DNA from 4 places in the Oceanicoccus sp. KOV_DT_Chl genome. Region 1 is predicted to be linked to each of the others. Evidence: riboswitches for the same ligand, from Rfam matches in the RefSeq annotation. Region 1 holds a riboswitch; each other region holds the start of a gene.
The links. A riboswitch is a leader RNA that binds a small molecule or an ion and turns the genes downstream of it on or off. The one in region 1 is predicted to bind cyclic di-GMP.

Region 1 (7,725 bases):
ATTTCTGTATTTAATTCTTCTTCCCAATAAAGTACAGAAACCGTCCATTGAAATGATTGCTGCTGTCCGGAAAATCGAAATTCATGATTAACCTGCTCCAGGTCATAGGTCATATCCATAGCTGTCTGAAACCCGTATTGCGCTATACAGTCACCCGCTACGGCTCGATCATCGCCATTACAATTGATACCGGTTGGCGCAGTGCCGTCGTCATCAATCAGCGTGCCGCTGTAAAGTGAGTAGTCGGTTAAATCAAAGTCTTCCTGGATATTGGATTTATTGCGGGTATAAGCACCGATGTAACTGAATTGAAAAGTATCCCAGTTAAAATCAAACTGTTGATGCAAGCGAAGGTTTTCTAATTCAGTGCCACGGAAATCACGACCCGTACGTGGATCAGCAGAAAAATCTATCTCAGACGCATCGGCGTGCTGTGCACCCACCAGCATCGGACGACAAAGTTGATTGGCACCTGGCTTTTCAGCAGACCCGGGGAATAAACCAGCTGCATTTCTATTACGGTAGGGAACCTGCGACAAGCTACAATCAACTATTGGATCGCCCGGGGCTACCCCCAGAGCATCCTGAACTGACTGCGGTAAATCATTCGCATAATAGGCGCTAGCTCTATTTTCTACGCCCTGCTGAAAAAATTGCCCCTGATTGTAGGTAACGGCACGACCATCATAAACCGTCAAATTCGGGTTTGATGATCTACCCGTATCCAAGCCACTTCCGGCAACAGTGCCGTCATTAAAATAGTCACCCAGAGCGGGAGTATGATCTACAGTTCTCCGTAAAACCTGTGCCCTAGGGCCATATTCTTCATCACTGTATTCAACGCGCGTATAGGAAGAAAGTATATCGTTAGGCTCAAACAATAATGCAAAAGCTGCACCCAGAGTATCTTCAGTACCCAGATCGCCACCCGTATTAGGGTTGTCGTAAGCGCCGTTTCCTTCAGAGCGTGCCAGATTAATACGATAGCCCAGCTCATCATTAATGGGGCCACTTAAACTCAATTTTAATTCATTCGCGTTCCATTCACTTAAATCATCTTCAACACTGCTGACATCAAAATCTACTGCGCCTTCAAATTCTAGCGATGGTCGTTTGGTAATATAATTGATTGCGCCACTAAATGCCGAACGGCCATAAAGAACGGACTGAGGACCTTTTACCACCTCTACGCGCTCAAGATCAGTGAGCCGCATATTTCCGGTCATGCCACCACCAGCCGTTGATAACGCCTCGCTAGAAACATCTACAAAATCTATTAGTGTAGCCACATTGGCTCGACCGCGGGTTGTCGATAAGCCACGAATAGTAGGACGGGTATCATTAGGTAATAAACCGGAATCAAATACTAAACCTGAGACCATTTGGCTGATATCCTCAACCCCGGAAATGCCTTTCTCCTGAATCATCTGCGCGGACAGCGCATTAATGGCTAAAGGCACTGACTGCATATCTTCAGCAGCGCCCTTGCGCGCGGTTACCACAACCTCTTCAATTGCATAATTTGATTGGGCGCAAACCCCACTGGCAACTAACACAGAACTCAGGGTTAATAATCCACCCATTAAATTCTTTTGATAAACATCTTTCATTCTTTACACCTGAAGACAAAATGACAAAACAAATAAATTACACTGACAGCGTATTTAATTGAGAACAACGGTATGTAATAACCACCACGAGGAAAAAATTACGCAGGAGCTGTACCGCTTAAATTTCTTTTATAGCGCATCAAGGATGAGCCTCTTAATGCTAACTTGCTGGCGATATTTTTTATTTCGCTGCCCTGCGACGCCCCATACCAACCAGACCCAATAAAGCAGAAGCAAACAACCACGCGGCTGCTGGAATCGGCACTGCTACTGCCACTATTTCAATATTCATACGATAATGGTAAGTTGAGTCCTGCATAGCAGTTGCATTAGTAAAAGCAACGCCAAAATCAGCAAGCTCCTGCGCACGGACCGCTAACTGATCATCAAGATCATTCCAATCCGATGTGTCAGAAAATTTATAAATTGCACCAACTCCTGAGCCGACGACGGTCAGGTCATTCCAACTCCAGGAAGACGCACTCCAACCGCTTGGCCCACATGCACCATAGCTGGAATTATCAATACAGACTGCACTACCTGAAGTAATGCTATTAGTACCAATTGAGCTATCACCACTATTGTCCTGGCCAACTATAGTATTGGTATCAATGGTGCCATCAGACAACACCACATCATGCTCAGCGGCCCCACCCAACATAATAAGATCGTTAGACCAGGTAAAAACCCCTGTCACATCGTTGTAAAATAGATTGCCTGGGGCATACGCGGTAACACCGGGAATCGGAGGAAGAGGAGTTTTAAATTGTGCACCCGCTAAACCGCCATCAGGATCACCGCCGCCGCCAGGCGCAGTAGAATATTCGTAGACGGCATCCATACCAAAATTACCTGCACTATAAATATCTACATTGATAATCTTGGCATAGTAAAGCGTGGCATTAACCACAGGCGCGACAGCAAACAACATTACTGCCACAAGAAATTGATTTTTCATGATTTAACCCTAGACATATAAAAAGTGGCCACTAGTAACAGTGACCACTTCCCTTGATCCACACCTAAAGTGTGTTAACTGAAAACACCATCAATTAAGCAGCTTTACGCTTACGACCAATACCAGCAAGACCTAATAGCGCTGAACCAAACAACCAGGCTGCTGCAGGTACAGGCACAGCAGAGATAGCCGCTTCAGGAGGAGCAATAGCCATAAGCTGAATATTCATGCGGTAGTGATAACCTGAATCCTGCAATACAGAAACAGGGCTGAACGCAACACCGTATGCATCTAACTCAGCTGCACGAGTAGCTAAGTCTGCATCCAGCGTATTCCAATCGGCGCTATCACCAAGAGAAAAAATAGAACCAACACCCGCTCCAGTCACAGTAAGGTCAGCCCAGTTCCAGGAACCAGAGTTCCAGCCATAGGGACCACATGCGCCGTAAGTTGATAGGTCAATACATGTAGCAGATCCGGTAGTGATACCATTTGGCTGACCTAGAATATTAGCAGTATCGATAGTACCGTCAGACAAAACCACTTCATGAGCTGCTGCGCCGCCATCCAAGTGGATGTCGCCAGTCCAGGCAAAAACACCTGTATCACTGTCATATACCATGTTGCCTGGAGCAAACGCTGAAAAACCAGGAATCGGCGGTGGAGTCACGAACTGATTGCTTGCCAAGCCGCCATCACCATCGATTTTGCTGTATTCATACATGGTATCAACACCAAATTGGCCAGAGCTGTAAATGTCTACATTTTGTACCTGTGCGTAATAAAGTGTTGCGTTTGCACTAGACGCTGCAACGGCGATAATTGCCGCCGAAAGTAATTGTTTTTTCATTGTTATATCCTCGAGGTTATTAACTCAAAGGGTGACCCGGCCATCTTTTCCGCTTTCCAATATCACATCGCTCCCTTGATGCTCTTTTTAGAAAAGAACTACTAGCTTGAAGATCCGTTGGCTTTCCGTCCCAGCCTCACAACTGGTTTGGCTTTTTCCGTATCGATTAAAATTATTGTTAAACGAAATATTTCCGATGAATCTAAATGCATCGGTGAAAAGGACATATCAAACAACGTGCCAGAATAAAAAAAACCTTTAGTAACAAAGAGCTAGGAAAAAGATATAGCTCTATAGCATTAACGAGCACACCGAAAATATTTTCTCTGTAAAAGTTGCCGTCGAATTGGCCAAGCCGAAGATTATTGCGTCAATTTATTGTTGTCACGATGACAAACACCCATCAAATTACTACCCATTCAATATTAATAATTATTTATTTACTACCCATATGAGCAGTGCGTTAATTATTTTTTCACCATATGGTCATATATAAAAAAATGACCCAAACGTCGCGAGTGTAAAGTTTTTCGGCAAAGATATGATTAAATGAAGAGCACATAGGATGACAAGTTTTCTGCGTCTTTTCTTAAAGCTTTACACAAAAAAATATTACTAATAACCACTACCCAAATGGGTATTACTGATTTCGGATTTTTGTGATTATATATACGCTGTCTTTTTAGTTAAAAGGCAACAGAATTTGAAAACGGTTAATTTTTGTTTTCATAATTCTATCCCACGCTTTACGCGCCCTATGGGCGCGTTTTTTATGGGCGATATAATATCAAAAAGATATCAATTTATACGAGGGAGATTGCCTAAAGTACGGAGGATCAAGCCAACTAGTTCGGCTTGATTATTAACATACGTTTTTGAAAAACAATTTTTTAAATGATAACGAACAGAATTTGAATTTATTGATAGTGCAGTTGCTATATCTTCAGTAGAACTACCATTCACCAACATCCCCACAACTTTTGCTTCAGATTCTGTTAAGCCATACAGGGACTTTAACTTATCCCAAGGCAAATCTATAGATGTAGATTCATCAGTAATAAAAACAAGGTTTTGAGCGCCATCACTCAGGCGCCATTCCCTGGAAACATCGCCGCTTTTATTCATATGAGGCAAGCAGGAAATAAAAAACTTTTTACCGCTATTATTAACATACTTAATATATTCACCTTCGGGCGATTCTGCTTCGACCATTGATCTCAGAGCACTATTAAGCACTTCAGTTATACCATCAGCATTAACAAGTAATTTGTTTCCCTGCACAAAAAATTCTCCATTCGCAATATAGCGCCCGGCCACGTCATTCATCGCCACCACGCCACCACGGTGGGAAATAATAAAAACTGCTGCAGCTATATGATTTAAAGAACGGACTACAAATCCATTTAACTCTTCGGTGTAACTGACATCAACCGACAGCCTATAAGCTCTTCTGATATGGGGTAGCAATCCGGCTAAGAACTCATATTCTTCTCGAGAATAACTTTCTTTACCTTCACGTCGACCATAAACATTAACTACTGAATATGCTGGGTCCTGCCGAGTCCTGATAAAGGAAACCATGAAATTGGTGTTTTTATTACCATCGATAAATACATCTCGGCCTAAGCCTCCATACTTTTCCGCTTGAGATAAAAAATCATTACCCTTAAAGCATTCAATCTCTGATTGGTTTTGTAGAATTTTTTCTACCAAGCCTTCATCAAATATAGTTTTCTGATAAGATTTTACGCTTCCGGTTTCTTGCACAATATGAATCCCGTAATTATGCGACGGGTCTTCAAAATCTGTAATTAAAGTATGGCAAAAATCAGCATCCAATACATCCATCATTCGACGTGAGAATGTCTCCCAACCACGCGGATCAGCCACAGAGTCATATATCAACTCCATAAACTCTGGAACATATTGTTGCATACTACTGTTAGCCTTTATCTTTCTAACATTAAGCGCATATAAAAACCTATACCAAAACTAGATTATAAAGATCGCTGTGTCTTTTCATTGATTGGCGTTAACCACAATAATCTTAAAATGGCTATAAACAGGAATAACACTATAGTCATAGCTACCGGATGCTTATTGGCATACAAGTAAAACTCATAGAACTCACCATAGAATTGCGCGCACTCGGGTATAAACCAGGCTACCCCGGTAGCGCCTATACCATAACGAATGGATAAGCCGACTTCGCGCTGTTGGGTTTGTTTATACATTAAATACAAACCCCAAATCACTACCAAGGCACACAAGGTGTAGGTCACGGGATGATGCAAACCAAAGGTTCTGGGATCAACGATGACTAGCATTAATACATACATAAACCAGGTTACGAAAAAATATTCAAAAGCCGCTACGCGAGCCACATTGGGACGATACCCTTGGGTAGGCTTACCTAATACACTGGCATCCATTCTCAACGCGCGGCGAATCCATAACAACATCCGGCAGCGCACATCTTTGTTAAACATTATGAATATCAATGTCATGATACAAAACACACCCGATGCTTGCATAAACACATGCTCGCCAAGAAAGCCGCCTTGTGTACCACCATCAGCAGCCGGCACCATCGGAATATTCGCACCATGACCAATAATCGGCATGGCGGATTCCATCCAGGACACCCAAATCAAAAAACCACCGGTATAGCCTAAAAGCGAGCCTTTTACCTCATCACGGCCCATGCCACGAACCACCAACCACATACCTATCGCTCCGGTAATAGCAGGGATAATCCACTTCCAGGGTTCCGGCAAAACATATAAAGTGATTACTGTAAAACTATGCATCAACATTTTTTCGCAAAACATCAGCACAATAATTAATAAACCCAACACGGGGGGCTTGCGAAAGATACTGATTAGATTATTGCTTGAATTATTGATAATACTCAACGATGGATTCACTTCAGACGACATAAAAACCTCAAACACACTTAATTTTTTATTTACAGCTAATCGAAAAACACTACCTAAGAATATTTTTTGATTAGATGAAATGAGTTAAAAACCCCCACCACTATCGTTAAATAGCGGTGGGGTAAAGATCCATGTGAGGATAGTTGACATCACATGGCGTGGGACTGGTTTAGAACAGATAGGAGAATCTAACTCCAGTAGTTCTTGGCTGTGGTAACACCAAGCTCAACGCTTTTGGTAATTCCTGGAAGCCAACAAAATTACCGTAATCAGTATTATTTAAACCACTGCGAATAGTGTCATCATCTAATACGTTATCGACATACAGTATTGCTTTCCAGTTATCTCCATTGACACCTAGCTGAACATTCCATAACTGATGGGAGGGCAGGTAAGCGTTGTTACCGTCATCCACAAAACGCTTGGACTGATAAGAACCGTTCACTTCTGCGATGGCCCAAAGATTGTCCAATACTGGCTGCTCATAACGAATAACGACTGTTGCCGCATGTTTGGCAGACAGCGCCATCTGCTTACCTGAGAAATCACCTTCCGAGTTACCCGCTAAAGCCAGGTTGGCATCAGACAGCACCGCAGTACCCGCCAAGCCGCCTGATGCAGCGATTTCAGTAAGGTTGTAGTTGTCATACTCAGAGTCAGCGTATACATAGCCCATGCTCATCGACAACGCTTCAGTAGCCTGCCAAGCCAGATCAAATTCATAACCGAAGATGGTGCTTTCACCAGCATTAACAACTTGCGATTGCGCCGGCTCACCAGGTTCTTGCGAAGTGATACTGACTTGCTGATCGGTGTAATCGTAATTAAAAATAGCGCCATTAAAGGTCAAGCTATTGGCCATCCAAGCGGTTTTGAAACCCAGCTCTAAAGACTCAACCGATTCTGGTTTAAATTCACCTTGAGACACTTCACCATTTGCATCAGTCGTCACGACACCACCTGGTTTAAAGCCTTCGGCATAAGTCAGGTAAACCATCGCATCCCGATTGATTTGATAATTCACAGAGGCACGTGGCACAAATTCGTTGGCACTCACCGAATTTTCTGAAGTGCCGCAACCATTTTCCAAAGTCGCATCGGGGTTAGTTGGGAAGCCGAACACGGTATCAAATAATCCACCCACTACTGCAAAGTCCGTGGGTGATGGTGCAAATAAACCAAAGCCACAAGCCTCTCCACCCGTTGATGTATAAGCACCTAGATCATAGTTATTGCCCTTGTAGTCAATATCTTCTTCCAAGTAGCGCCCTTCAACAGTGAAGCTCCAATCTTCCAGGTTGTAAGTCAAAGACCCGGCAATCGATTTGTGTTCAGTTTCACGATCCAAGTTGATGGTATCGATAGTAA
Region 2 (7,725 bases), 340 kb from region 1:
ACGGCCTGCAAAAGCAACTTCCAAGCCGGTATCCGGTGGGCAGCTGGCTAATTTAGGTGCGCTGGTTAAAAACTCAGCGGTCCGAAAGTTAATGATGGGTGTGGTCAAGAGGGGCCTTTTGCTAGATTTAGTCAGTGAGAATAAGAATGGCCATACTACAGGGATGGCGATAGGATGCCAGTCTTGTGTATAATGCCGCCGTTTTTGCGGTTCAGGCTATTCTATAAGGGTTGGCCGCTATATCAAACGAGATTATGACGGATAATCAGAGGAATGGTTAGATGAAGAAATTGCTTCTCGCAGCATCGTTAGTTGGCTTGGTAACTGGCAGCGCAATGGTGCAATCTGCTGATCAGGCAGTTGTGGATCGCTACAGTAAAACCTGTGCTGTTTGTCATACTGCCGGTGCTGCTGGCGCCCCCAAAACCGGTGATGCTGCCGCTTGGGCTCCTCGCTTGGAGAAGGGTATGGACACGTTGGTAAGCAGTGTAGATAAAGGTATGAACGCAATGCCTCCAAAGGGAATGTGTTTTGATTGTAAGCCTGCAGATTTTGAAGCGTTGATTGAATATATGGCTGCGGGTAAGTAAGACTTTAGCGCGCCACAAAATATTAAAGTTGTTTATAAAGTTATAGTGGAACAATTATGAAAAAACTATTGGTAAGCTTTTTAGTGCTGGCAGGTTTTGCTGGTGCGGTAAATGCCGGCGATGCTACTGCAGGTAAAACAAAGGCTGCAGCTTGCGTAGCTTGTCATGGTGAGGGTGGTAATAGCCTCGCGCCGAATTTTCCAAAGCTGGCTGGGCAAAATGCTCGCTACTTGCTTAAGCAAATGCAGGATATTCAATGTGGTGCACTAAGTGAAGCGGATCAAGCGACGCAAAAATGTAATGGTCGCACGGTTCCGACTATGGCTGGTCAGCTAGATAGCTTTAGCAAAGAAGACCTGGCAGATATCGCAGCTTATTACGCAAGTCAAACCATTAGTGTCGGTCAGACAAGTCCTGATCAGGCCGCTAAAGGAGAAGAAATTTATCGTGCAGGGGTTCGTACTAAAGGTGTAGCCGCGTGCTCGGCTTGTCATTCGCCAACAGGTAAGGGCAACGAGTTAGCCGGTTACCCCAGTTTAGGTGGCCAGCATGCTGATTATATTGCAGCACAATTAAAAGCATTTCGTGCCGCGGCAGATGGCTTGGCTGGTCGTAGTAATGATGGTGATACAAAAATCATGCGCGATGTAGCGGCCATGATGAGTGATAGTGAAATCACGGCTGTAGCTAGCTATATTACTGGTTTGCACTAGCTCGAATAATGAAAAAAGGTGGCATTAGCCGCCTTTTTTTTTTAGTTAGTGTTAATCAAACTCGATAAACAATAATAGATTAGGGAACCGGGAGCGCGATACTGGTTCTTAGTATAATCAATTGGGTGCTGTAGTTGTTACTATGCACTTCTAGCAGAAAAATGGAGTCAATATGAATCGTCGTATCAACTTTCGTAGTCTTATAGTTGTCGCGCTGTTAGTGCTATTAACGCCGGTAATGGCAGTGGCACAAGAACAGTACGTCGCTGGAAAAAATTATATCGTGCTGGATCAGCCTGTACGTACACGCGATAGCAGTAAAGTAGAGGTAGTCGAGTTATTTTGGTACGGCTGTAGTCATTGCTATGCCTTTGAACCGTTAATTAAACAATGGAAAAAACAACAGCCTGCTGACGTCGATTTTTGGCAGTCACCTGCAATGTGGAATGGGGCGATGAAAACCCATGCCCAGATGTTCTTTGCTACCGAAACCATGGGTGTTCGGGACAAGGTACATGATGCAATTTTTACCGCCATGAATGTTGAGCGTAAGCGTTTTGCCAATGTTGCAGAAATTGCTGATTTCCTTGCCGACTACGATGTCGATCCGCAGCAGTTCACCAAGACGTTTAATTCTTTCAGCGTAAATAGCCAGGTTAAGCAGGCGGACGCCCGTGCCCGCAGTTATAAAATCAGTGGCACGCCAGAAGTGGTGGTTAATGGTAAATATCGAGTCTCGGCAAGTTTGGCAGGTGGTCAGGCTGAAATGCTCAAGGTAGTAGATTTTCTGGTTAACAAGGAGCGAGCGGGACTTGCCGCGAAGTAACAAGCTAGCTTGGAAGTCTAAAGGCCGCTATTGATATAGCGGCCTTTTTTGTTTCAGGGCAGTTGTTACTGATTAGGATAACCGGTCTATACTAATTCTCAGCATAATTAATTCGGGTACGGCTATGAATCGTAATACCAGTGATTGGAAGGATAAGTATCTGGACGCGCTTGACGAACAGGAGAAGCGGGATCGTCAATTCAAACAAATGATGACGCTACTGACCAAAGGCATTATTCGAATCAGCATGGTGGCTGAAGGGATAGATGGACAGCTAGATAAGCAATTGGCGGGGATGCGCCAAATGTTTCGTGATGGCAGTCCGTCGCGGCGAGATTTAAATACCGTCATTGATGCTTTGGAGGGCCAGGTTAAACGGATTGATACGGTTAAAACTGAGCGTGCCAAAGTCATAGCGTCGGCTTTTCAATCCCTGGTGTCGCAATTACAAAGTTTGAAGCCTGAAAAAGAAGCGGCGCAACAATTAAATCAACTTGGTAAAGTGATCAAAATACGCAGCGGGAAAATTCAGGAATATTCAGCGCTGATAAATGATTATGTCAGTGTGCAACAAGAAGTATTGAACGAGCGAAATATTAAGCGGGTAAGCAAACCCTTTTGGCATCAGTGGTCAGCAGAAAAAAACCTTGCTGATGAAAAAGAACCGGTGGTGAAGAACGGAAAAAAAATAAGTGACAAAGATGAAAATAATAAAGCTATTCAGGTAGTAGAAAAAAAATCGTCAAAAGAAACCTCAGCAGAAAAAATTAATGATGGATTAGACCTTGCTGATCAGGTGGTAGCACCTCGCGCTGAAATTAATGCCGACGCAATGGGTGAAGAGCCTGCGTTTTCCCGATTAAATCAAGCAATATGCGAAGTATTGGATGAACTTCTCCAGCAAATAGAAGCGCCGCCAATGGCCAAGGAGAATTATCAAGCCGCCAAAAGACAAATTGAGAAAGGTTTAAATTGGTATGAATTGGTTCCTACTTTAGAAGACATTAGTATCGTTGTTGTATCGGCCTTTCATAATAATCAAAAAGATTTTGAAACATTCTTAAACCAGTTAAATGATCGCTTGTCGCAAGCATTTGAATTTATTAGTGCCTCGGGCAATTACAGGGGGAGGGATTTAATGCCGGCCGCGAGCTAAATGAATCTATGCGCGAGCAATTTAGCGCTATTCAGCAGAGTGTAGAAGCCGCCACCGAACTTGATCAACTGAAATCGGCAGTGAGTACGCGTTTAGAACAAGTCGTCGCGTTGATGGATAAACACCAATCCGGCGAGGTGTTGCGCGAACAGAGTCTTTCTGAACAATTGGATGCCTTGGTTGCCCGAGTCAAAAATATGGAAGCTGATTCTGCCCAGGCTGAGGAGCGAATAGAAGAGCAGCGTCAAAAAGCACTGCGGGATGTGTTGACCCAACTGCCCAATCGGGAAGCGTATAACCAACGTTTGGAGCAGGAGTGCGAGCGTTGGCAGCGTTATGATCGACCCTTAACCATGGCAGTTTGCGATGTAGATCATTTTAAACGAGTCAATGATACCTACGGTCATTTGGCAGGTGATAAGGTGTTACGCATTATTGCTAAAACTTTACGTAAGCGCTTACGTAAAACAGATTTTATCGCCCGTTTTGGTGGTGAGGAGTTTGTCGTACTGATGCCAGAAACCGAGCAAGCGTCTGCGCTCAAGGTGGTCGAGGGCGTCAGGGAGGCTATTGCCAGTTGCCCTTTTCATTTCAAAGAAAAACCAGTGACCATTACCATGTCTTTTGGCGTTTCAACCTTTAGTGGTGAAGATAATGGCGAGGCGGTCTTCGCGCGCTGTGATAAGGCGTTATATCAGGCCAAGGAGCAGGGGCGTAATCAGAGCGTGGTGGCCGGACAGCCAGTGATCGAATTGTAATAGTTCATCATTTCAGGCGTTCTCATCGGCTTAAGTCGCCGTTAGATAAAAGCCAAGCTTTAAAATTGATTGCTCACAGTGCAGCCCGGGGCCCACAATATATAGTGGTTAGTTAGTAATTCGATACAATATAAAGCTCGTCGAAAATGAGTGCACCATAAAAAGGCGCCAAGTGTCTCAAAATAAAATAATGTGACGGGAAAATTTACATCTTGGGCGATTGAACAGAGGTCTTGTAGCTTAGGAAGATGGTTTGTGTCTGTGGAGGGTAATAGTGGGCAGCAATGTGAGTCTAGTGTCTCATTTTGTTCCTCGGCTGTAGGGTGTAATCATGAAAATCACTGCTATTCATCACCCGTACCCGCCAGCTGGATCAGTTAGCCTGTTTAAGGCGACGGATTATTTTACACAACGCAACTAATGGCTTGTAGTTTGTGCGACCTGAAGATGAGACAGCTGCCTAAGTTATTGATTACTAATGTCTAATAGTTTGTTGGCATCAATATTGGATAGTGTACGAGGCAATAATGATTTAGTAGCGGTTTTTTGACACTCATGCCAGTAGCTGCATTCATTGGCTGAGTAACAAAATTATTAAATCATTAATAAACGTTTGAAACTTCTTAAATAACAATAAGGAAGGCAAGCGCCAAACCCATCGTGAGGTGGGGACGGAAAGCCTACGGGTCTTTCGAGTAATGTTAAACAGGGATGACAGTGTTCTGCTGCTATTGAACACTACAAGGAATTTACTCATAAAGACGGCCGGGTTGTTACCCTTCTTCGAGAAACCTCGAGGAATATAAAATGAAAAAATTAAATACTGTTCTTGCTGCTACTGCTTTGGCTCTTGTAGCTGCTCAATCTCAAGCTGCTTTGTTTGACGTATCTGTGGCTATTTCTGGTACTACTAGCGGTGCTGCCATTGGTGGTGCAACTGGTTCAACTACTGGCTCTGGTTCAGGTACTTTAGATACCGGCACTGGCGTGATTAGCTTTTCATCCGTCTCTAATGCCACAACTCCTGTGACAAATGCTTTTGTATACGGTGTTGCTACTGTTGATACTATCGGATTGAGTTCAAGTACAACTGCTACCGACTGTGTTGAAAATGGTGGTCTTTTACCGACATGCCCTAATGTACCACTAAATGTTAGTGGCCCAATTGGTAACCTTAGTGAAGTATACGGTGGTTCAGCTACTGGTACTGGCGATATCTTTACTCTGGTAGCTGTTGGTGACCAAGGTTCAGGTATTACTTCTAACAACTCTTACACCTTTACTATTGGTGCCGAGCAGGTTTCTGAAGTGCCAGTACCTGCAGCTGCTTGGTTGTTTGGTTCTGCAATCGTAGGCTTGGCTGGTATCGGTCGTAAGCGTAAGGCTTAATAGCTTTGTTAGCTAAATAACAGGTGTCTGGATTTATTTTCCATAACCTGTGAAAAAACCCTGCTAGAAATAGCAGGGTTTTTTTTTGCAAATGATAATTAAAGCTGACATGTTAAATATTAACTGGGCTAAAGATAATTAGTTGAATTATTGCAGAAGTGGAAGGTATTTGCGGTGGCGTAAGTTAAATGAATATAGTTACTATATAGCTTGTATATAATAAGTCACATAGTAGTGTCGCTCTCAGTGTAGTTGTTATTGTTGATGAAAATTAAAAAAAATAAAATTAAAAAAATACAGAATAAACGAGTTGTATTTAAGCCGGCGCCTAATCAACAAGCAGTACAGGTTATCTACGCGGAAGCGTTACAGTATGTTTTTGATACATCATCAAAAACCAGTGATTGGAATCTTGTTGAATTTCAGGCTCTACAGCTTGCTGAACAACTGCCTAAAGAAAATATAATCCAGCTAATTTTAATTGAGGCGTATTGTAATAGTTTTCGGTTTGATAAGGCTGAAAAGCTGATAGATCCTTTGCTTAAATTAGCCCGGCTGGATACTGACTCCGCTGTCGTCATTGCCAAGTATTATCGGGCCAGCAATCAGCCAGAGAAAGCGATTGATGTATTAGAAAAAGGTATTGTCCGCAGGCCTGATAGTGTTAGATTGTTAGATGCGCTGGGGTCCTGTTATAACTTGATGGGGAAAAAAGAGCGCGCTTTAGAAGTCTACAATAAAGTTACCAAAATAGATTCGGCATTTAGTCAGTCGTATTGGCATCGGGCGCACATTCAAAAGAACAGTTTTCCCCAGCGTGACCTGGATAGTATTAAAAAACTATTGGAAAGTAAGTCTTTAACAGAAATAGACAGGGCTAGACTTTATTTTGCGCTGGCTTGGGGTTATAGCAATGAGCCAGAACAACATTTTAATGAATTACATAAAGCGAATAAGATCATAAGTGCTTTGCGTCCTTGGTCTATTGATGCCGAGCGTATAAAGTCTGAGAAAGTTAGGCAGTTTGTCACGAGAGATATGTTAGAGGCGTGCAAAGGCTCCGGGTATTCTGATAAAGCGCCAATAATTATCGCATCAATACCTCGTTCTGGCACTACGCTTCTGGAACAAATTTTGGGTGCCCATACTGCGACTTATGCCATCGGTGAGTCACAGCCTTTTTACCAGGCAATTAACGATACAGCATTTGAATTTAGAGCAAATGAAAATTATTGGGGTTGGTGTCAGCCACAGGAATTTAACAAGTACTTTCCTGCACTCTATAAATCTTATTGTAATCATGGGTTCGTGCAAAAATCGGGGGATAAAAAGCCAGTAGATAAGTCGATGAATATGATGCATTACCTGGGTATATATTTAGCAGTTTTTCCTGATGCTAAAGTAATTCAGTTAATGCGAGATCCAATGGATGCGTGTTTGTCTGCATATCAACTTTATTTTCCTAATGGAAATGAGTACACATTTTGTCAAAAGTCATTTATTCAATACTATAAATTATTTGAAGAAGTAATGGCTTACTGGAAAGATTTATTTCCGGAAAATATTTTATTGGTTGATTATGAATCTATCGTCGAAGACCCTCGTGGTATGACAGAGAGAATATTGGGTTTTTGTGGGCTTGAATGGGAAGAGAATTGCCTGAATTATCATAGTACCGAGCAAATAATTAGGACTGCTAGTCATATGCAAGTAAAACAACCCGTTTATAAATCGGCTGTGGCTAGATGGAAAAAATATGCGCCATATCTTCAAGAGGCTCTGGAAGAGCTAAATACTCCGCTAATACCTGAAGGGTAAGACTTTTGAAAAAGAAAAAGAAAAGCGCCAAGAGCAATCCCAAGCATAATATTCAGCTTAAGCCAAACGAAGCAGTTATATGCCTTCCAGTTGAAGATATTGTAAGTAGAGCTAATCATAGTTATCAGTCAGGGAAGTTTTTAATGGCAGAATATGTGCTTCAGCAGCTTATTGACACTATAAAACCGCTTCCGCTAAGTGCGAGTATATTATTATTAGATGTCTTCAAGGCTTCTGCAAAGCTTGATAAGGCATGTGATTTTGCAAAAAAATTATTGATTGATTATCCAGAAGATCCGAAAGTATTGCGTGCCAGTGCTAGTGTGCAACAATTGTTGGGCAATAGTGCTAATAGTCTGGGTTTACTAGAAAAGGCACTGGAGATTAATAAAGATCTTTGTCCGACGTACAATCAGTTAGGCCATTTGTATATATCTATGTCTGATAAGATTCAGGCAGAAAAATCCTTTAAAAA
Region 3 (7,725 bases), 970 kb from region 1:
GCTTTTTTAGTCAAGGAGGCATCTATTATTAAGACAACGCAGCAATTTTGCTACACTTAGGCCCTAATAAACTCATTAAAGAGTTGGCAATCACCCTATTTTGGAATTATTCATGGCAGCTGCAAGCAACACCGACCTAAATTTGATTTGGATTGATCTGGAAATGACCGGCCTGGAGCCTGCTACCGATCAAATTATTGAAATCGCCACCGTTGTTACCGATTCCGATCTAAACACTATTGCCGAAGGCCCGGTATTGGCGATTCATCAATCAGCAGCAACCATGGCCGCGATGGATGAATGGAATACCAGTCATCACGGTGATTCCGGTCTCACCAAGCGAGTACTGGAAAGTACTATCAGTGTTCGCGATGCCGAGCTGCAAACGCTGGCGTTTTTACGTCAGCATGTGCCCGCCGGTACCTCGCCCATTTGCGGTAATACCATCGGTCAGGATCGCCGTTTTTTAGTGAAGTACATGCCCGAGTTGGAAGTGTATTTTCATTACCGTAATTTGGATGTCAGTACGATTAAGGAGTTGGTGCGTCGCTGGCGGCCTGATTTATTGGGGGGCTTTAGTAAAAAGGGCGCACATCTGGCGTTGGATGATATTCGCGAGTCGATTGCTGAGTTGCAGTATTATCGTGAGGTGTTTTTGAAGGTTTAGGTTTTGCCGGGCAACCCCCGGCAAACTAAAAAAGCAAAGGCTAAAATCCACCGCTAGTGAGAAGATAATAATCACCCCAACCATGGTCGCCCACCCGATGCTATTCATCATCCTCACAAGCCCATTCCTGGCTATGCTAATTTGGTATCTGCTTTCCAGATTTAAGAAAACCAATAAACAAAAACAGCGCCAGCAATTATTCACTGCGGTAATCACTGATCATTGGCGACAAATACTGATAGACGATTTCCCTCTCTATCAACAACTGCCTGCCGAGCTAAAACAAAAGCTGGAAGGCCATATACAAGTTTTTCTCAGCGAAAAAATTTTTGTCGGTTGTGATGATATGGTCATCACTGATCAGGTTCGGGTGTTGATAGCAGCGCAGGCATGTATATTAATTTTGAATAGACCGACAGATTACTTTCCCGGGTTTGAAACAATTTTGGTATATCCGGAGGTATTTCAATCGCCGGTCACTGAGCGAGAGGGACATGTGGAATCAATTAAAATGTCTTTGCGCTCAGGGGAGTCGTGGCGGCGAGGGCCGATTGTATTGGCCTGGAGCCATGTGCTGAAAGGCGCAAAAAACAGTGCCGATGGTTACAACGTGGTGATGCATGAATTTGCCCACAAGCTGGATGAGCAGGACGCGACTATGGATGGCACGCCGGTGTTAAAGCAGTCAGCACAATACCGTTCATGGGCGCAGGTATTTACGCAGGAGTATACTGCTTTGGGTAAGGATATAATGCGTGGTCATAAACACCTTATTGATGATTATGCTGCGACATCCCCTGCTGAATTTTTTGCAGTGGTGACCGAAACTTTTTTTGAAAAGCCGTTGCGTTTACAAAAAGAGCACCCGGAACTGTATCAGGAACTAAGCGCATTTTATGCAGTGGACCCTTTGCAGTGGGTAAAGAATTAATTGGTAGTGCCTACTTTCTGCCTTGTGTAAGAGCTGATCATTATCAGCCATTTCCAAATAATTAGGAGTAACCATGCCCATCACTGGAGAATGTTTTTGTGGCAGTATTAAATATCAGCTAGAGGGTAGCCTGAAGGATGCGCGATCTTGTCATTGTTCGCGCTGTAGAAAAGCGTTTAGTTCGCAGGCATCATCTTACGCATTGGTCGACGCGGCTGGGTTTTGCTGGTTGCAAGGTGCTGACTTACTCACTAGTTATCAATCCCAGCCTGATTTTGGTTTGCAGTTTTGCAGTCGCTGCGGATCAACACTATGTGGTACCTATAAAGGTGAAGTTCATGGGGTGATGCTGGGGTGTATTGATGGTGACCCTGACATCGACATTGGCTATCACCTGTTTGTAGGTTCTAAAGCCCGTTGGGAAAAATTGCCCACGGGCATTACAGCGTATGAGAATGGATTGCCTTAAGTTTTTGAAACGGTGCCGTTACATACATAACGATAGGTTTTTTTATGCTTGATTTATTGGCTGATTTTGCAGCAGGTGCATTGATGATCAATGCGGTTCCACATCTGGCAGCCGGTATGCGTGGCGAATTATTTCCTTCCCCCTTTGCATCGCCTCCCGGTGTGGGGGATTCCAGCCCCGTGGTGAATGTATGCTGGGGTTGGTGCAATGGGGTTGGGGGCTTGGCTTTATTGGCTTATGCACCGGTGACCATCGGTATCGAATGGTCATTTTTTGCCGCGGCAGCGGGTGCTTTGGTCGGGGTGGTTTGATCGCGTCGCACTTTGAACGGGTGCGTGCTAGCAGAGGTTAATTGTGATTGGGTGGCGTTGGCGTAACTCAATATAGGACATTGTTAGTTGCAATTGCCTGACCAATCCGGAGCCTTAGGGCGAAATTATCCCCTCACTGGCGAGTAATCAAATCAAATTCGGTTTAAACTCTATCTCCCCACTCACTACATGCTTTGAAGACTGTGAATCGACGTGAACAAAGAAGAGCAATCCGGAAAAATTCTGCGATTGCCAAGCAGCAAAAATATTCTGATTTTATAGCGCCCCAATATTGGTCTGTCTGGTTTGGTATGGCGCTAATGTGGCTGGTAACCCGTTTACCCTATGCATTGCAAATGGCTTTAGGCAGCGCTTTGGGTTCCTTGACCTACCGATTAGCAAAATCACGGCGGCATGTCTGTGAAGTGAATATTCGCCTGTGTTTCCCCGAGCTGTCTGCTACCGAACAACAATTGCTGGTGAAGCGAACGTTTAAATCCTATGGGCAGGGGATGTTAGAAACAGCAATGGCCTGGATGCGTCCCAATCAATGGTTTGCCAAGCGAGTCGACTTCAGTGGTTTGGAGCATTTGGCTGCAGCTGCCGAGCGTGGACAAGGCGTATTGTTAGTCGGGGGCATTTTGCCATTCTGGATTTGGCCGGCGCCTTATTAGGTTTAAAAGTGAATTTTGATTTTGTGCATAGACCGCATAACAATATGCTGTTTAATTTATTTATGACCCGCAGTCGTGAAAGTTTTATGGATGATTGTATATCGCATAAAGATGTGCGCAGCATGATGCGCTCCTTAAGAAAAGGGCGGGTGCTGTGGTATGCACCGGATCAGGATTACGGTCCGCAGGATAGTGTGTTTGTGCCCTTTTTTAATATTCCAACGGCGACTATTACCGCGACATCCCGAATTTCGGCGATGGCGAAAGCGGCAGTTATTCCTATTTCATTTGTCCGTGATAGTGGACGTTATAAGGTCACGGTTTATGAGCCGCTGGATATTCCCAGTGGTGATGACGTGCAAGATGCTACACAATTTAATGAATGGGTAGAAAGTATTGCCAAACAGTATCCAGAGCAATACCTGTGGCTACATAAACGTTTTAAAACTCGACCGGAAGGCGAAGCCAAATTGTATTAATTAGCCTCTGCTGCCCTCATTACAATAAAGCAGCAATGGTTGAAATTTAGATGCGCAGGCTTAAAAGAATAATCGCTTTACTCCTACTGGTGATTCTTTTTGTCGCCGGGTTGTATGCCTATTATTTATACGTGCCGGCAGTAACAAAGTCTGGCAACCTAATAATTAATTTCAGGACAGAACTATGAGTGATGTACATCAGTTTGCCCAGTCAGTCATTGAGTGGGGGCGTTGATTTTTTTTCTGATCTTTGTTCTTAGCTTGCTTGCTATTGCTGTTATCTACTTTATTGACGTTACCCAAACCACCCAAACTATCCGTCGAAATTATCCGGTAGTTGGGCGTTTTCGCTATTTCTTTGAGCATATGGGCGAATTTTTTCGCCAGTATTTTTTTGCGATGGATCGCGAAGAGCTGCCTTTTAATCGAGCAGAGCGATCCTGGGTTTATCGTGCGGCAAAGAACGTAGACACCACCATAGCTTTTGGTTCTACTCGCCCCTTGAATCAAAAAGGTGAGGCGATATTTTTGAATAGTCCTTTTCCCGCCTTATCAAAAGATGTGGCCAAGCCGCGTTCTATTACTATTGGTGAAGGCTACTGCGAGCAGCCCTATAGTACGCATTCCATTATTAATGTTTCGGCAATGAGTTTTGGTGCGATATCGCAACCAGCAGTTATAGCCCTATCAAAGGGCGCAAAAGCGGCAGGGATTTGGCTCAATACTGGTGAAGGGGGTTTATCGTCATACCACCTTGAAGGTGGTTGCGATATCGTCTATCAAATTGGCACAGCCAAATACGGGGTGCGCGATGCGGACGGTAATCTCAGTGACGAAAAATTAAAAGCAATAGCCAGTCACGAACAAGTACGTATGTTCGAAATAAAAATGAGCCAGGGGGCGAAGCCGGGCAAAGGCGGTATCTTGCCCGGTGCTAAAGTGACAGAGGAAGTTGCACTTATTCGAGGTATTGCTGTTGGCCATGATTCAATAAGCCCCAATGGCCACGAAGATATTCGTTCCGTTGCCGATCTTTTGGATATGATCGAGAGAGTGCGTAAGGTAACGGGTAAACCGGTAGGTTTCAAAATGGTGGTAGGAGGCATTGAGTTTTTTCAGGATTTGTTTACCGAGATTCATCGTCGCGGTATTGCCAGTGCGCCAGACTTTATAACTTTGGACAGTGCTGATGGTGGCACCGGAGCCGCACCGCAGGCGTTAATGGATTACGTGGGTATGCCATTGAGTGAAAGTTTGCCATTGGTGGTGAATGCATTGCTGAGTTTTGGGTTGCGCGATCGTATTCGCGTTATTGCTGCCGGAAAACTCATTACACCAGGTAAAGTGGCGTTGGCGTTAGCTGTGGGAGCAGATTTTGTAACCACAGCGCGTGGCTTTATGTTTGCGCTAGGCTGTATTCAGGCATTGCAATGCAATAAAAATACTTGTCCTACGGGTATCACCACCCACGATGCTGATTTGCAGCGCGGGTTAGTACCGGCAGATAAAGCATTGCGGGTTGAGCGTTACGCGCAAAAAATTGTTTATGACGTGGGTATGATTGCACATTCCTGCGGGGTATCTGAGCCGAGAAACCTGAAACGTAGCCATGTGCGTATTATCGAATACAGCGGTCACACAATTCCGTTGCTTGACATACATCCAGAGCCAGCGGTGAAAGATGAGTATAATTCTTAGTAAGACCTTCGTTATATTAATAAAGGTGAACAGGATTCATTTGTCGCCGAGTGGATTCATAAATAACCAGAGGCTATAAAATTTATTTAATCTCTGTAGTGTATACGTTAATTAGACAATATTTTTTATTCCTACATATATCCTCTTCTGATCTTTCGCTGGAAATTATGATTTTCAGTTCGAAATTTTTCCCGAATTAAAAATTACATTTGTATGGCACCTGTATTACATATATTTCAGTTCAGTGAAATTACTGTGAAACTTCTTGGATTTAATAACTTGTACACATAATTGTAACTTCCTCAATTTAGTCTCTCCACGTCGCCAAGGATTGGTGTTTGTGCTGCTTGTCCGTGATTCATAAAGGATTCATAAAATCAGCACAAAAAATCAATAAAAGCTTGTTAAAAAATAGGTGCAATTGAGGCTATAGGGACATAGCTTCGGTTCGCTGAGATAGCCAACCCTGTCGCGAGGCAGGTTCGGAAAGCCTAGGGTCTTCATAATAAAAAAGACAGCCGGGTTGCGATAGTAAGGGGCTGGAGAGCTTGTTGTTTAGATATTTTCAAGCCCCACAGTATCCGATTTATGATTTTTATAATCGGTAAATAAATCGAAATTAGGTGTTCCCCCTCGAGAAAGTGGGAGTTACCTGCTGAACTATTAACTAGGACTCTTGGAGAAAAAAATGAAGAAATTATTTGCTTTATCAATGGCTATTGCAGCGGCTAGTAGTGGTGCAAATGCTGCTTTGCAGTTGGGCAGTACTTCTAATAACGAAGCTGGTGAGCTGTTTATCACCATGTGGAACAATGATAATCAAACCTCCTTTGTGCAGGACTTGAACCTGTATGTTTCTGATCTGCTGTACGGCACAGGTGTTATCAGTGATGGACAGACTCTTTCTATTAACCAGACGGCGCTGGATGCGCTAGGAGCTGGTGATATTAAGTGGACAATCAACGGAGCTAACACTGATAAAACAACCAATGAATTTGATCGTGATCTGTTTCCCGCTAATCAGTGGCGTAATAATGCTGGATTATTGTTGACTGCCAACCGGGAAATTACTGCTACAGATGAGGGTCAGATAAATACTAATATTGACAATGCATATCAATCGTTGCAAACCAAACTTAATGCTTCAGATAATTCTATTACTGATGTGTATCAGTTAACAGGTATTGATTTTTTTGGTGAAGCTTCCTGGGGTGAAGGTATGTACGCAATGGCCAACACTTTCAATTTTGACACGGCGGCTGGTGTGAACGATGGCACTATGGATTTTTATGGGCTGCAGTTGTTTGATGATAGGTACGATATGGTTGGTGATGGCACCGGATTTGGTGATGATCTTTGGCATGTTGTCAATTTTGGTTCATGGACTCTGGCTGGTAATGAATTGACCTATAACGCACCTGTAGCGGCCGTTCCTGTTCCTGCTGCGGCTTGGTTGTTCGGTTCTGCGTTATTAGGCCTGGCTGGTATCGGACGCAAGCGCAAAACTCACTCTTAATTTTAATTTCCCGCTTCATTGCTTATCTCACTTTGCTGTGAGCGGGAAAGTTACGCTTAAAAAACACAAGTTCCGTTTTTAAATACATGTTGAGGATAAAGAAATGAAAATTAAATTGTTAACAGCTGCTGTGGCAGCGATTGCAACTAGCCAGGTATTCGCCTTGGCACCTACTGCTTCATATGATCTGGAGGTACGCGTGTCTGGTGCGACTGCGGTTGATAACCAGTTTCAGGCTTATGTAGAAGAGTTGTGTGATCCAGCTACTCTGGATTCATTTTATCAACCATCTGATGTGGCTCGCGGTTTTGGTTGTACCGTACCTGGTGGCAGTGTTGCCGGTATTGCTACTGATCTGGATGTATTGTTCATGAAAAACTCCAGTGGTTCCTCTGCCGGCGTTGCCCCGTTGCCAATAAAACCAGCGTGCCATTTTTAGATCTGTCTACCTGTGTTGTAGGTACAGTTAATGGTGGTACTTACGATTGTACTAATGCCAATGTGAATCTGCAGGCTCAAATTGGTGTTTCCGATGTTGAACCTGAGCTGTTTAAAATTGCGGCTAACGGTTCAAGAAGTTTTGATGGCACGCAATTGACAGTTAATACCGTTAATGCCCAGACCTTTGGTGTAGTGGCATCAATAGGGTTGCGTAACGCTCTGCAGCAAGCTCAGGGACTGACTATTGGCTCTGATGATGTTGCCAATATGCCAACTTTATCTTCAGATATTATTGCTAACTTGTTCGCGGGTAAAATTTCCAGTTGGGACACGCTGGTAGGTAATACGGGTGTGGGAATTGCTACAGCTGCTGGCCAAGGGAATGACGAAGTAAGCGTTTGTTTACGGACCCCTGGTTCAGGTACTCAAGCACAGTTTAACGCTTTCTATATGAAAAATGCTTGTTCCTACCGTGGTGCTGGTAACAAAAACTTTGTAGGTTTCCTCACTGCTGCTGATACTGATGGTATACAAAATGT
Region 4 (7,725 bases), 1.1 Mb from region 1:
GTATTGCCGCTTGGCCGTCATGGCCAGAGTATGCCGAAATTGTGGGCGGGAAGTTTTTATACAGACCCGACGTTATAGAGGGGCAACCCTATCCTGATGATGGCTATCGTCACGAGGTTGATCATACGGTTACTGTTACGCTTGAGCATCCGGTGACGACAGGGGTGTCGCCACAGTTTTCAATAACGGATGAGTTGTATCTTAATCATGTCTTTCATGATGCGGTTATCCCAATACTGACCAGTGATTATGACTACTGCGAAGATAATTTTTATTCTGCGCAGCAAGCGGTAAAAGGCAATCTTTTTAGCCGCGAAGGATGGCGGCATCAGCCGGGCCATAATCTTATCGGCTGGATAAAGCACTACCGCAATAGCCCGATTGTGTATTTGCAGTGTGGTGATAGCCAGTCTGCTTATGAAAATTTGGATTTTCAGCGCTTGCTGAGTAATGCTATTAAGTGGGTGTCCAGCGATGAAGCAAAACGTTGGGCGCGCTCAAAAAATCATTAACATTGACTATCTTAACCATTAATAAATGAAGGATTAACCCATGAAAGCGGCTGTGTTTAAAGAGGTGGGTAAACCACTCAGTGTCGAATCGGTAGCTGACCCGGCGCCAGCATCCTCCGAATTGGTGATGAAAGTGTCGTACTGCGGGATTTGTGGCACTGATTTACATGCTACTCGCGAAGGTTTAACGACCGCCTGCTGCGGCCAGATTTTAGGTCATGAATACGTTGGTGAAATTGCTGAGGTCGGCAAAGAGGCGGAGGGTGATTGGCGAGTAGGTGATAGAGTCTGCGCCTTGCCTTTTATTGCCTGTGGTAAATGTTTAGCCTGTGCCGGCGGCCAGTTTTTTCAATGCATGAATAAAAAAGTATCCGGCGTTGATGACCAGGGTGGTTTTGCCGAGTACGTGACCACAGGTTGCCGTGAAACTATTTTGCTGCCAGACAGTTTGGATTTAAAAACCGCCGCTTTGGTTGAGCCGCTGGCGGTAAGTTTGCATGCGGTTCGCGTTGCCGATTTAAAAGCAGGTAGTCGTATATTAATAATGGGCGCGGGGCCGATAGGGCTGACGGTGGCGCTGTGGGCTAAATTCTTTGGTGCTCGCGATGTGGTGGTTAGTGAATTGGCAGATTCACGAGCACAGCTAGCTAAAAAAATGGGCGCTAACCATGTGATAAAACCTGATTTAACCGCAGGTGCGGAAGGTTTGTTAACTCAGTTTAGTGATCTCACAGGTGCAGCTCCCGATATTATTTTCGAATGTGTGGGTGCTCCCGGTTTATTGCAGCAATGCATGGAAATGGCACCTTACGGTGGAAAAATTATTCCCGTGGGTGTTTGTGAACAGCCAGACAATATCATGCCCTTTTTCGGTTTGATTAAAGAGCTGAATATTCAATTTGCTATTGCTTATACCAAAGATGATTTTGAAACCTCGATAGCGATGTTAGCGGATAAACGGATTGATATATCGCCGATGATTACTGATGTGATAGGTCTTGATGACTTGCCTGATGCGTTCGAAGCATTAAAAACACCCAGTAATCAGTGCAAGGTGTTAACTAAAATCGGCTAGGGGTAGTGATAGCTCTCTCTTTTTCTTGTCATTCCCGATCAAGTCGATGATAACTTTGGCTTATTTATAGTGTTTCAGATTTATCCTGAGCAATAGCGCGCGAAAGCGGGAAGCGATCCGGCGAGAAAAGCTAGCAAAATAATAAAACCAGGCGTGAAGGAAATATGGCCACACTATTAGCTCATATACAGGTATTTTCAGGCAAGGAAGCCGATTTTGAAAATGTCATGAAAGAAATGTACCGTATTACTCATGCCACTGAGCCCAACTGTTTACGCTATGAATATTGGCGTGGTGAGAAAGAAGGATTTTATTATTGTTTGCTGTCGTATAAAACCAATCAGGATTTTTGGGAGCATCAGGCGAGCGATCATCATGAAGGCTATATGCAGGATTTTGTCGCATGTATTGAAGATTTGAGGCTGGAGTCGCTTGACCCTGTTGCCAATGCTTCGCCACTTATGCCCGCTGCGGAACAAGCTGTATCAGCGAGTGTTTCTGCAGCCGTTAAAAAACAGGCGTTGGCTTTTCCGATTGGGGTTAAGGGTTGGTGGAAAGCTTTTCACTGAGGCAATAGCGTTATTCAATGTGCATAAAAAAACCCGCCGAAGCGGGTTTTTTTATGGGAGTACCGGGAAGCGAAAATTACTTACGCTTACGGCCAATACCCGCCAAACCTACAAGAGCTGAGCCAAACAACCAAGCTGCAGCTGGTACAGGTACTTCTGATGTCTCAAAACTATAAGTCAAAGTGTTACCACCGCCACTGAAACCACCATTAATATCATTGGTGATAGTACCTACAGAGCCATCAAAAGAATAAGTGTAGGTATTAGAGGTTGGAGGAGTGCCAACACCAGGACAAACCGCGGCTTCGAATGATCCGCTACAATTATCAACGGTTGCAGCACCACCAATTTGGCCTGCGCCGTCACCAGTAACAGTGATTGCAGACAGTTCAACAAGAGCATTCAAGCCAGGAGCGATAATGATATCCATGTCGTAGTCTTCAACTGAGAAGCTGAATGAGCCATCGGAATCGTCAAATGTACCAACCAAAGCAGGAGCGGCAGGGTTGAATACGATAGTTGCTTGCGCGTTTGTTGCACCAGAAAGAGTACCAGTTACATTGAATACTGCAGCGTTTGCTTGTGCAGCGGTTACAGCGATTGCAGTTGCTAATAATAGTTTTTTCATTGTTATATCCTCGAGGTTTCTCGAGAAGGGTAACCGGCTGTCTTACTTAGGTACTGATCCCTGTTTTGCAAGCTATCCATTATGCTTGACCACCTAATTCTTAAGACCCTTGGTTTTCCGTCCCTGCCTCACGACAGGTTTGGCGTTTGCCTTCAATTTAGTTTTATTAGTTTGAATAACGTTTCTTCTTATCAGATACGGGTTAGTCCTTTTAATTCCATTTATAGATTGGTTATAGCACCAATCTAAAACCCGATTACTGTCAACTTTCCTCGTATCTTGCTTTGGTTAATACAAGTATGGTGCCAAGTATTAAATAGCTAATAAAAACAGGTGCTTATGTTTTAGTTCGTGAGTAGAGCAGTTTTTGCGGCCCAGATCTCGACTTAATCTGTAAGAAAAACCGTCAAGTATGTTTTTATTGACAAAGAAAACCGGATAGATTGATTTTAATTTTGTTCGAATTTGTGGCTTAACTATTATCTTGAGCCTGTTCGTTCAACGGTGGCTTCGATAGGTCCCATTTTGGCCTGGATCAGACGGTGTTTTTATCAAAAATAAGCATATCAGAGTTTTTTTTATAACTATTAGCTTGGATTAGTGGGTACTTTGAAGCAAAGTTTAAGTGAGTGGCTAAAAGTTGGGCTAATTTAGGGTGGCTGGAAGGTTTTGGTGCTACTTTGACATTTCTAGTGGTGTCAATGTTGCTGTTCTGTAATAAATATCGACACAAATTGATTTTTTATTCCTTTGTTGCCCTGATTTGGGGCTGTATTGGCTGAGAGGTTGTTGGCCTGCCTGAGACAGTGATTATTTTGCTCCTTTCTAGTCCCTAAAGCGGCCCTGGCTGCTATAAATCGATAATCAATTCCCCATTATTTGCGCCATTAAATAGCATATTAAAGCTGCTTTGGAAGTCCTCCAGCCCTTTGGTGCTGGACGAGCTTGCGTTTTCCTTCGTTGGATGGTTTGACAGTGGCTCTGATTTTATTCAGCTGAATATCATCACCGTCAGTAACCGCATGACGAGTAGGTGATTGTTCCAGACAGTAGGGCCCTTTGTGGGTATGAGGGATTAAAGTAAGTGCCATTCTACGAAGAGACTACTTTAACGCTGCACTAGTGGCAGCGTTAAAGAGTAGGTTGATTAGTGCGGACAAGTATTAGTTAAACGAGGGTGCGGTTGATGGTTATTCAACCGCATTGATTGTTTATTCTGCGTTAGGAAAATTCAGTTCGCCGCGATAATAATCAACGCCCACGAGCTTAGCCATTTTTTCATTAAACTCTTCACCCTGTAGGCAGTTAATCTCCATCCATTCATCATTGCTGACTTTGTTTTTGGCAGCGACGGTCTCAACGGCATCAGGCCCTACTGGGTAACGGAAATGGGGCTTGTCCGATTCGATCGCGTGTGCAATCGCGCTGGCAACATCATCCGGCATCGCCGGGCGAGTATGACCAAACATAAAAAACCGCGCTAAACGATCCAGTGTTTTCCGGTAAGGCGTTTCACCTTCAGGTAAGCTACCTTTAGCCCAAATTGGAGTTAACACGACACCGGGTTCGATAATTGATACCTTGACGTTGAACTCCGCCATCTCCATGGCGAGCGCTTCGCTTAAGCCTTCCATTGCCCACTTGGATGCAGAGTAGTGAGCGTGACAGCCCATAACAACCTGGCCTGCCAATGAGCCCACCGTGACGATACGGCCAGAATTTTGTTTGCGCATAATGGGCGTGACTTCGCGCAGCACGCTGACGTTGCCGAAATAATTGGTTTCGAAAATTTCCCGGACTTCTTCCAGTGGTGTTTCTTCAACGGCGCGACCGCCGCCAATCCCTGCGTTATTCACCAGTGCATCAATACGGCCGTGCTTTTCCATGATTTCAGTAACAGCGGTTTTGATAGTGGCGGGATCGACTAAATCCAGTTTAATGATACTAACGGGTAAATTTTCGGCGTCGATCTTTTCTTTTAGTTCGGTTGCCCCGGCAGGATTTCGACAAGCGCCATAGACCGTGTGACCTTTGCGTGCCATATGCAGTGCTGTTTCCTGGCCAATACCAGTGCTGGCGCCAGTGACGAGTATTACAGACATAAAAAACCTCTTTGTTGTTTGAGTCAGTTGTGATTAATTTTTGTCGTGTTGCTGTGCTTTAATTCGATAGTCGCAAGTGACGCAGCGGCGCATGCCTTGTCGCATACTGTCATTTTGCTGTTGTAATTTTTCTAATTCAGCCTGTAGTTTTTTTATTTCCTGTTGCTGGGTAATGATGCGATGCTGATTGGAGAAAAAAGAAAATAGCCCGGCCATTAACTAGCATCCCAACTCATGCGAACGGTGCAGGAGGTTTCGGGTAAATGTGGATCGAATTCCATTTTCAAGCCGCCACCTTCACCATTAAACATAGCTTCAAATGGTCCTTTGCAGATTAAAAGGCAGCCTTCTTGTGGAAGCGCACCAGGGTTGGGCAGACTCTCCGCTTTAGCGCAGGTATGCCAACCGCAGTCAGGAATTTCCATCACGGTCAGGCCGTTGGCGGGGTCAAACTCAGTGATGCTAGCTGGTCCGGTGAGCCAGTGGGCTGGATTAAATGTTTCAAATAAAAAAGTACTCCAGCGGCCCGGTTTGGTTGATCCGTCTTTTGAGCGTTTGGTTTTTTTTCCTTTATTTTTATCTGACATGGATTTCATCATGGCAATGAAATCGGCAGATGTTTCTTTGCCGATATCAACATTGGTACCGATGACGATTTCTTCATATTGTTTTTGACTGTAATACTTACGCAGTTCTAATAAACACCATTCACATTCGCGGACAAAATTGCCGTAACGTTTGCGCCATTTTTCTCTGGGTGAATCAAAAAAGTGAACGGTTTCTCTGCGGGCGCGAATAAGGCCATAGTCGCGATCTATTTGTTCTTTGTCACCAGCGGTTAATCGCAGGATTGGCAGGTAGGTGTGGCTGATGATGTTCATGCCTTTCTTGACCAACATGGAGTTGGACATCCACATATCAATCCAGGCTTGTGGTCCCCAGTTGGCATATAAGCCTGATTTTTTTGGCAGGTTAGCGTGGTTATCTGGTTTATCACTGGCAATGATGGTGTTGTGAGTCACAATCAATTCTCCTTTGATAGCGGCACTATCGGCCCTTCGAATTTTCAGCTTATGCTGCCGGTTAAGCAAATGGTTTAATACAATACTTTGTTATAAAAACGCCCGATAAAAACGATGTTATAAAAAAGCCCTGATAATTTCAGGGCTTGCGTTTAAATGAGAGAGTAGTCTTTAGTAAAAATTATAGCGTAAGGTAATGCCGTATTTCTCATCGGGTGCAGGCACGCCGGCGTAACCGCCAACCGTAGGAATATCGATACCCATGGCTAGATATTCTTCACCTAATATGTTTTTACCCCAGAGTGCAATTTCCCAATCGCGATTGGTATTGGTTAAAGTGAAGCGCAAGTTAACCAGATCCACTTCTTCGTTATACAGGTTTTGATCTAGATCCTGATCCAGAAAAAAGCCACCAATATAATTATGCTCAAGTCGGGATACGATCATTAAATCATCGCCAACAGCCAAATCATGTTGAAGAAAAGAGCTGAAGGTCCACTCCGGTGCATTGTCCAAAGGCTGGCCGGCTAGGTCAGTGGTGCAAGGGACAGTTGAGCCTTCGATGACCTCAGTATAGATTTGCTTGTCGATAGTACACTGGCCGTTATCGAATTCAGCGTATTCTGCGTGGTTATACCCTATCGCTGTGCCCATCGATAGATTTTCTGCAGCAATAAACATCACATCGAGTTCAACACCATAACTTTCTAAAGAACCGGCGTTGGTTACTTTAATGCCGGTGCCATCAAACGATTGTGATTGAAAATCTTCGTAGTCAACATAGTAGAGGGTGCCGTTAACAGTGAGACGGCGATCCATCCAGCTGCCTTTCCAGCCAAGTTCATAGTTGGTGGCAATTTCTTCATCAAATTCGCCGTTGTTGTCATTGCCGCCGTTGACCGGAATGGGATTGGGTAATATCCCCGGTGTGCTGGGGTCATTGTCGGCATCTATCAGGGTGATAGCCACTCGACGTTGATCGAAGCCGCCTGATTTAAAGCCTCGGCTGACGCTTGCATAAGTCATCAGTTCATCGGTCCAGAAGTAACGTAGGTTAATCGATGGCGATACATCAAAATCTTCGCGCATTTGGTCGAACTCGACATCAGGGCCTGCTATCGGCGCAATGTCCAGGCTGGTTGCGGGTGTAGTCGTTTGTGCGCCGGTGCGTTCTTTTTTCTCATAGTTAACGCGCAAGCCTAACGTTGTGCTCATTTGCGCTGAAATGTTCCAGGTTAACTGACCGAAGGTTGCGAAGCTGGTAGTTTGATAGTCATTGGTATCAAAGTTTCTGGAAACGAGGTCATTGACATCAGCTGCTGCCGCAATGTCGTCAGCCGGTATCAATGCGCCCAGTAACCCTGAGTTATTCAGCAGCGCATAATTCATGCCCAGCGTGCCTTCCGATTCAAAGTCAGAATAATAGGCGTAAAGTCCACCCTGATAATCAAGCGTGGCGCCGCCGGGTGAAGTAATACGCAGTTCTGAAGAGTACTGATTTAAGGTGACGTCTGTGGTGCTTTTTGCCACTGCGTCATAAGCAGAAAAGTCACCGTCAAAGCCGCTATTAGACGTGTATTGACGCCATGCGTTAAGAAAGGTGATGCCGTCATCATTAGCCAGGTCTGCGTTCCACTCCGCTGCGATGCCGCCGACGGTTACATCGTTATGTATATTCTCATTAAACCAGTATTTGCCATCGTATGGATTGGCTAAGGGTGGCGAGCCTGGTTGAGTCGGGTCATCTTCCAGGGCATTAAAACTGAAGCCGGGGATAATGCCTTGAAGTTCTTCTGATTTGAGGCGAGTCATTGGTA

Region 2: it holds a riboswitch for cyclic di-GMP, as region 1 does, so the genes downstream of both, UNITIG_RS12690 (VPLPA-CTERM sorting domain-containing protein) here and UNITIG_RS22870 (VPLPA-CTERM sorting domain-containing protein) in region 1, are expected to answer to the same signal.
Region 3: it holds a riboswitch for cyclic di-GMP, as region 1 does, so the genes downstream of both, UNITIG_RS23535 (VPLPA-CTERM sorting domain-containing protein) here and UNITIG_RS22870 (VPLPA-CTERM sorting domain-containing protein) in region 1, are expected to answer to the same signal.
Region 4: it holds a riboswitch for cyclic di-GMP, as region 1 does, so the genes downstream of both, UNITIG_RS23510 (VPLPA-CTERM sorting domain-containing protein) here and UNITIG_RS22870 (VPLPA-CTERM sorting domain-containing protein) in region 1, are expected to answer to the same signal.

What each region holds. Positions count from the first base shown of each region.
Region 1 is NZ_FQLF01000002.1:2,210,207-2,217,931, reverse strand. It holds gene UNITIG_RS14195 (TonB-dependent receptor) at 1-1,610, opposite strand, end outside; gene UNITIG_RS23610 (hypothetical protein) at 1,792-2,568, opposite strand; gene UNITIG_RS22870 (VPLPA-CTERM sorting domain-containing protein) at 2,663-3,418, opposite strand; cyclic di-GMP riboswitch class I at 3,446-3,580, opposite strand; gene UNITIG_RS14180 (helix-turn-helix domain-containing protein) at 4,217-5,353, opposite strand; gene UNITIG_RS14175 (hypothetical protein) at 5,416-6,357, opposite strand; gene UNITIG_RS14170 (TonB-dependent receptor) at 6,527-7,725, opposite strand, start outside.
Region 2 is NZ_FQLF01000002.1:1,874,706-1,882,430, forward strand. It holds gene yihA (ribosome biogenesis GTP-binding protein YihA/YsxC) at 1-108, opposite strand, end outside; gene UNITIG_RS12665 (cytochrome c5 family protein) at 282-590, shown strand; gene UNITIG_RS12670 (cytochrome c) at 647-1,303, shown strand; gene UNITIG_RS12675 (thiol:disulfide interchange protein DsbA/DsbL) at 1,476-2,129, shown strand; gene UNITIG_RS12680 (hypothetical protein) at 2,254-3,285, shown strand; gene UNITIG_RS12685 (GGDEF domain-containing protein) at 3,294-4,043, shown strand; cyclic di-GMP riboswitch class I at 4,682-4,821, shown strand; gene UNITIG_RS12690 (VPLPA-CTERM sorting domain-containing protein) at 4,851-5,432, shown strand; gene UNITIG_RS12695 (sulfotransferase) at 5,697-7,250, shown strand; gene UNITIG_RS12700 (sulfotransferase) at 7,256-7,725, shown strand, end outside.
Region 3 is NZ_FQLF01000002.1:1,242,572-1,250,296, reverse strand. It holds gene orn (oligoribonuclease) at 113-667, shown strand; gene UNITIG_RS09595 (zinc-dependent peptidase) at 801-1,598, shown strand; gene UNITIG_RS09590 (GFA family protein) at 1,672-2,067, shown strand; gene UNITIG_RS09585 (hypothetical protein) at 2,112-2,378, shown strand; partial or broken gene lpxL (LpxL/LpxP family Kdo(2)-lipid IV(A) lauroyl/palmitoleoyl acyltransferase) at 2,690-3,531, shown strand; gene UNITIG_RS09575 (FMN-binding glutamate synthase family protein) at 3,754-5,229, shown strand; gene UNITIG_RS25545 (hypothetical protein) at 5,425-5,520, shown strand; cyclic di-GMP riboswitch class I at 5,679-5,760, shown strand; gene UNITIG_RS23535 (VPLPA-CTERM sorting domain-containing protein) at 5,918-6,745, shown strand; gene UNITIG_RS09565 (hypothetical protein) at 6,849-7,184, shown strand; gene UNITIG_RS09560 (hypothetical protein) at 7,172-7,725, shown strand, end outside.
Region 4 is NZ_FQLF01000002.1:1,069,269-1,076,993, reverse strand. It holds gene UNITIG_RS08755 (ThuA domain-containing protein) at 1-512, shown strand, start outside; gene UNITIG_RS08750 (alcohol dehydrogenase catalytic domain-containing protein) at 553-1,587, shown strand; gene UNITIG_RS08745 (putative quinol monooxygenase) at 1,752-2,156, shown strand; gene UNITIG_RS23510 (VPLPA-CTERM sorting domain-containing protein) at 2,233-2,784, opposite strand; cyclic di-GMP riboswitch class I at 2,810-2,938, opposite strand; gene UNITIG_RS08735 (SDR family oxidoreductase) at 3,996-4,886, opposite strand; gene UNITIG_RS08730 (hypothetical protein) at 4,920-5,102, opposite strand; gene UNITIG_RS08725 (hypothetical protein) at 5,102-5,908, opposite strand; gene UNITIG_RS08720 (TonB-dependent receptor) at 6,080-7,725, opposite strand, start outside.